2 regions of the Paenibacillus rhizoplanae genome follow, and region 1 is predicted to be linked to the other one. Evidence: predicted binding sites of a transcription regulator. Region 1 holds the regulator's gene; the other holds the start of a gene.
What was found. The regulator Rex, encoded in region 1, represses fermentation and respiration genes when NADH is low (regulators of the CRP and FNR family bind a similar motif). The targets are predictions, from matches to a motif close to TTGTGAAATATTTCACAA.
Positions count from the first base shown of each region.

Region 2: a site for Rex is predicted at 1,174-1,191, ahead of nirB (nitrite reductase large subunit NirB). Genes of this name have one in related genera too.

Region 1 covers NZ_JBHUKY010000020.1:79,949-83,370, reverse strand. The annotation lists gene ACFSX3_RS10150 (cell wall elongation regulator TseB-like domain-containing protein) at 1-236, opposite strand, end outside; gene ACFSX3_RS10145 (amidohydrolase) at 266-1,567, opposite strand; gene ACFSX3_RS10140 (redox-sensing transcriptional repressor Rex) at 1,557-2,207, opposite strand; gene dinG (ATP-dependent DNA helicase DinG) at 2,346-3,422, opposite strand, start outside.
Region 2 covers NZ_JBHUKY010000023.1:267,687-271,108, forward strand. The annotation lists gene ric (iron-sulfur cluster repair di-iron protein) at 1-228, shown strand, start outside; gene ACFSX3_RS14215 (hypothetical protein) at 361-1,047, shown strand; gene nirB (nitrite reductase large subunit NirB) at 1,295-3,422, shown strand, end outside.

The sequences.
Region 1 (3,422 bases):
GTACCCGCTTCATTTTTGCCGGTTAGCACCCAGTAGATCTCATTCTCATTCCAGACGGATTTCTGGGCCTTGGTAACCTCTGTTAGCCCGGCACGCGCCTGGGCCAGCTCCTTGGCCTCACTCCGCTCGTTCCACTGATCCTTCATAATGTAGGCATAGAACTGGCTTAGTCCGAACAGAAGGAGCAGCACCACGGTAATCCCCAGCCAGATCCATTTTCTCCTCTTCTTCTTCACCACGCTGCTTCCTTTCCCGTTCTCCTGAGTTACCGTTTAAGCAGGCTCTCGAACGTCTCCTGTGCTTTGCGGCGGATGGCTTCTTCATCAAGTGTCAGGCATTGTCCATGCTTCACAACCTGCTGGCCGTTCACCCATACATGCTCCACATCCTTGGCGCTGGCCGAATATACAGCATGGGAGAGCAGATCGGTATGCGGCAGCATATGCGGCTGGTCAATATCAAGCGCGATGAAGTCGGCCTTCATCCCTGCTGCAAGGCGGCCTACACCGCTTAGGAAAATAGACTGCGCTCCGTACTCCGTAGCCATCAGAAGCGCCTCAGGAGCCGGTACCGCTGTTGGATCACCGCTTACGCCCTTGTGGATCAGCGCAGCCAGCCTCATCTCTTCGAACATATCCAGATTGTTGTTGCTTGCCGCGCTGTCCGTACCCAGGGAGACCTTAACCCCGGCTCTCAGCAGCTCCGGAACACGGGCAACACCGCTGGCCAGCTTCAGGTTACTGCCAGGGTTATGCGACACGCCAACGTTATGGCGGGCCAGAATCCCGATCTCCTCATCGTTCAGATGAACCCCGTGGGCAATAAGCGAAGGACGGGTAAACATCCCCAGCTTCTCCAGATGTGCGACCGGACGAAGGCCGTAGTCGGCCACGTTCTGCTCCACTTCATGGCGCGTCTCGGACATATGGGTATGCATCGGCAGATCCAGATCATGGGCAGCCTGCACAAACTTCATGAAAAACTCTGGAGGACAGGTGTACGGGGCGTGCGGCGAGAGCATGGTCGTAATTCTGCCGTCAGCCTTGCCATGCCAGTTACGGGCAAAAGCAATCGCCTCAGCGAGCTTGGATTGCTGTACCTCTTCCGGGCACAGCCCAATTACGCCGCGCATCAGCACAGCACGAATACCGGACTGCTCGGTCACTTCCGCTACCCGGTCCATATGATCATACATATCGAGGAAGGTTGTTGTGCCGCCCTTCAGCATTTCCAGCACGGACAAAGAAGTTCCCCAATATACATCATCACCAGTGAATTTCTCTTCCATCGGCCACATCTTCTCCTGCAGCCAAGTCTGAAGCACCATATCGTCGCCGTATCCGCGCAGCAGTGACATGGCAGTATGTCCATGGGTATTGACCAGACCAGGCATGAACAGCAGACGGCTGCCGTCTACGACCTGAGCGCCATCCTCCACTGCCGGCTCAGCTTCACCTATGTAAGTAATCAGATCATTCTCCAGGGTCATATACCCGCTCAGCACTGGCTTATCGCTGCCCGGAACCAGAAAGTGCCCGTTCTTGATTATCGTGATCTTACTGCTCATCTTCAGCCGCATCCTTTCCATCATGCAAATAATAGGCCAGGCTCTGCAGATCTGTGGTGAAATCAGCGGCGTGAATCCGGATATTGGCAGGCGTCTTGAGAATAACCGGTGCGAAGTTCAGAATCGCCTCAATGCCGGAATCCACAAGAATATCGGCTACATTCTGGGCTTCGCTGTCGGGCACAGTAATGATCCCGATCCGGATTCCCTGTGAGCGGATTGTACTGCTTAGCTCCTCCATCGGCTGCACAACCAGCGAGTTGATCTGCTGGCCCACCTTCGGCGGATAGGCATCGAAGATGGCAGTGATCTTCATCGTATCCTTCAAGTAAGCGTTGTAGTTAGACAAGGCATGACCGAGATTACCGGCTCCAACCAGTGCAACATTAATTTGCTGGTCAAGCTTCAGGATGTGACGAATCTTCTCAATCAGATAGGACACATCGTAGCCGATGCCTTTTCTGCCGAAATCACCGAAATAAGCCAGATCCTTGCGGATCTGGGCGGGGTTCAGATCTAGCTTTTGGCCCAGCTCCTGAGAAGAGACTGTGGAGATTTCACGTTTTTGGAGATCGTTCAGGAATCGCAGGTACACTGGAAGTCTGCGCACGACGGCCTCCGATATTTTATCCGATTTCATGTATTCTCCTCCTTAAAAGTTTTGTTAGACCCGTACAATTATAGCAACCGTACCCCGCCGCCTGCCGGAGTAGCAGAGGAGGCGGGAACGGATCATCAGGTTAATCATGACTTATTAATAATAGCAATAGCGGATGAATTAGGAAACCCCGCCGTCTTCCAGCCATTCGGCGATTCTCGGAACCATCTGCTCGGTGAGCATATGCTCCATCTTGGGACCGGGGAGCGAGTACAGGAAGTACTTCCCGTAATATGATTCAATCACTCTGGTGTCATAGACAATCACGATCCCCCGGTCCTTCGCCGTACGGACCAGCCGCCCGAAGCCCTGCTTGAAGCGGATAACGGCCTGCGGCACGGACAGCTTCATGAACGGGTTCTTCTTCTGTGCCTGAAGCAGCTCCGACTTCGCCTCAGCCAGCGGGTGATTCGGCGGCTGGAACGGCAGTCTGACAATCGCCAGGCAGGTCAATGCTTCTCCAGGAATATCGACCCCTTCCCAGAAACTGCTGGTACCGAGCAGGACGGAGGCCGGGGTGTCCTGGAAGCGGCGGATCAGCTTGCTCCGGCTGCCGCCCTCCACGCCTTGTCCCAGCACCGCGATATCCTGCGAGACAAGTGCCTCCTTCAGCGGGTCATAGACCTGGCGCAGCATTTTGTAGGAGGTGAACAGCACCAGCATCCGACCCCGTGTAGCTACAGCCGTCTCAGCAAGGGAGTGGACTAACGTGTCCACGAAACGGGCATCCCCTATACTTCCCTTAACGCTCGGGAAGTCGCGGGGAATGACCAGCAGTGCCTGCTCACGGTACTTGAACGGCGACGGAAGCAACGCAGTCATCAGACGCCCTTGCTCCGCAGCCTCACCAAGGCCCAGGTTATCCATCATGAACTGGAAGGATTTATCCACCGATAAGGTGGCCGAGGTCAGGATAATGCTCTTCTTCTTGTCGAAGAACAGCTCCCTGAGCTGGGTGCTGACATCTACGGGAACGGCATACATTTGCAGCGACTTGCCCTTATAATTGCCGCTTCCCTCCAGCCAATACACAATATTCTCATCATTCAGGCTCATGAAGAAGCGAATCTGCTCTCTAATGGATGCCAGGTCCTTGAACAAGCCGCCTATATCCGTCACAAGACTGTCCGAGGAGGACTGGCTGTCCGTGTCACGCATCTCACTGAGCATCTTGTCACCCTTGCGGATGATATCGCT
Region 2 (3,422 bases), on a different contig from region 1:
GAAGAAGGACTTGCTGAGCTGCGCGGATTGCTGCATAATCTGGAAGCTGAGCATGACGGGGCCGGAGAGATTCTGCGTGAGCTGCGTAGAGTTACTAATGACTACACACCTCCCGCGCATGCCTGCACCACTTATCGCCTGACGTATGCCCGCCTTGAAGAACTGGAAGGCATGACATTTGAGCATGTGCATTTGGAGAACAATATTCTGTTCCTGCGTTATCAATAGGATCTCATGCAACTCATAAGTCCCTTCGGGGACTTTTTACTTTTTCTTCCGGCAGAAATGATTTGAGAACCCTTCCTCTATGCGTTATCCTTAAAGAGTCTGGGAAATTACATATGAAGGCGGTGCCGTGGGATGTCCACGAAATGGATGCGCTTAATGCTGTGCCTTCTGTTGCTGGCAGCGGCAAGCGGTTGCGGCTTGGGATCAGGGAATAGCAGTAGCAGTAACGGAGGCCAGGGGTTAACCTTTTCGGTTAAGGTAGGTGACAGCGAAATGGCCGGAAGCTCGGCCAGACTGCTTAACGAAGCTTACGTGTCCGGGAATTCAATGATAGAGCTGTTTAAGAAGAGCGGCGTTGTTACATTTTCAGGTGATGGAACTAACATTCTTGAGGTGAATAAGGTCTCGCTGGGTCAGGATATGAGCTGGGAGGTTCAGGTGAACGGCAAAAAGGTTCAAGAGCTGAATACGACCCTGGAACCGGGTTCGGCCATTACGATGTCAGCAGGGCCTGCGGCAACCGGAAAGATGTTTCAGCCTGTCATCATCACTGTGAACGGGGGGAGCGAGCAGCCGGAGCTGACACATTCGCATGTGCTTTCTTTTATGCAGGATATGTCCGTCAAGGGATTGCTCCAGAACAGTGGTATGGTTCGGCTTGCCGAAGATAACCGGACGGTGCTTACCGTGATGGATTATACCCCGCTCAGCAGCGAGGAATGGAGACTGAAGGTTAACGATAAAGGTCTGCTCGGTAATGGAGTGGACATGAAGCTCAGTCCGCAGGACAAGCTGGAAATCTCTCTGGTACTGAAATAAGTGAATACCGAATGAACGGATATCTGTGCGAAACTGCATGGGTATCCGTTTTTTTTGAATAAAAGAATTTCTGTGCTTCATGCCATAAGTTGTCCTAAGTAAGGAAGGGAGAAGTCATCTCCACTTGTGTGAAAAAATTCACATACCGTGTGACTGTGGTCACACTTGCCAAGGAATGGGGGACAGTATAATTTCACTATGAGGTAAGTATTAGTAGAAATCAGAGTTTCTGAAGGAGGGTCTACCAGTGGCAGCGGAAAGAGAAAAGTTAGTGCTGATTGGGAATGGCATGGCGGGAGTAGGCACTATTGAGCAGATTCTGAAGCTGGGCGGCGCTTATGATATTACTGTCTTCGGTAGTGAGCCGCATCCCAACTATAACCGGATTATGTTGTCCTATGTACTTGAAGGCAGCAAGACGATTGAAGACATCATTCTCAACGATCTCGGGTGGTATGAGGATAATCATATTACACTGCATACCGGCACAACGGTTACCCGGATCGATGAACAGAACAAACTAATATTGACCGATAATGGACTGGCGGTTTCTTACGATAAAGCAATTATTGCAACAGGCTCGAATTCTTTTATTTTACCCGTACCCGGCAGCACCAAGGATGGGGTAGTCGGCTTCCGTGATATCGCGGATTGTGATGCAATGCTGGCAGCAGCGAAGCAGTACCGCACGGCGGCTGTGATCGGCGGAGGCCTGCTAGGTCTTGAAGCTGCAAAGGGTCTTGTCAATCTGGGCATGGATGTTACTGTTGTGCATCTGCTGGAGGATCTGATGGAGCGTCAGCTGGATCGTACCGCTTCTTCAATGCTACAGGCAGAACTTACGCGTCAAGGTGTGAAGTTTGCCATGGGCAAGCAGACTGTGGAACTGACCGGCGAAGAACGGGTTACTGGTCTACGCTTCAGTGACGGCAGTGAGTTGCCGGCAGAGTTTGTAGTGATGGCTGTTGGAATCAAGCCGAATGTCCAGCTTGCGAAGGACAGCGGAATTACCGTTAACCGCGGGATCGTAGTTGACGATTATATGCAGACTTCTATGACAGATGTGTATTCTGTCGGCGAATGTACAGAACACCGGGGAACCTGCTACGGACTCGTTGCACCGCTATTTGAGCAGGGCATGGTTCTCGCCAAGCATTTGTCCGGGGTACAGACTCCGGGCTATGAAGGCTCAGTTGTAGCAACCAAACTCAAAATTTCCGGGGTAGATGTGTTCTCCGCTGGTGAATTCACCGAAACGCCTGAGCATACCGTCATTTCTGCCAAGGATGAATGGAAGCGAACCTACAAGAAGATTTTGCTTAAGGATAATGTGATTGTCGGTGCCGTTCTGTTCGGTGATGTAACGGAGTCTGCGAACTTGCAGAAGCTTGTGAAAAACAGCACAGAGATGACCAATGAAATCTATGATGAAGTTATGGGCACAAGCTGCTGCGGCGGAGGCGGAGCCAAGAAAGGGATGTCCGTTGAAGCGATGGCCGATGAAGAAATCGTCTGCGGCTGCAACGGGGTTACCAAAAAGGCTATTGTGGATGCAGTTACGGAGAACGGCTTCACTACAGTGGATGAGATTAAGGCTTGTACGGGTGCAACCCGTTCCTGCGGCGGCTGTAAGCCTGTGGTTGAGCAGATTCTGCAGTTTGTTCTCGGTGACAGTTTCCAGCAAAGCGCCAAGCAGGGCATTTGCAGCTGTACCCCGCTTAGCCGGGATGAGATTGTAGCGGAGATTACAGCCAAAGGCCTTAAGACCACCAAGGAAGTCATGCATGTCCTGGACTGGAAGCAGGCAGAAGGCTGTTCCAAATGCCGCCCAGCAGTGAACTATTATCTGGGGATGATCTACCCTGACACTCATGAGGATGAGAAGGAATCCCGGTTCGTCAATGAACGGATGAGCGCCAATATTCAGAAGGACGGAACCTATACAGTTATCCCGCGGATGTATGGCGGGGTGACGACTCCTGAGGATTTGAAGCGGATTGCCGATGTGTCCCTGAAATATGATGTGAAGGTTGTGAAGGTGACGGGCGGACAACGCCTGGATCTGATTGGTGTCAAAAAAGAGGATGTACCGAAGGTGTGGGAGGAGCTGGATATGCCTTCCGGCTATGGCTATGCGAAATCCCTGCGTACGGTGAAGACCTGTGTAGGTTCGCAGTTCTGCCGCTTCGGCACACAGGATTCCATGGGCATGGGCGCTATGCTTGAGCGCAAGTATGAGCGGCTGGATATGCCAGCCAAGTTCAAGATGGCGGTTAACGGCTGTCCGCGTAACTGTGCAGAGTCCTGCACGAAGGATATTGGGATTGTCGGCAATGACGGCGGCTGGGAAGTATTCATCGGCGGCAACGGCGGGA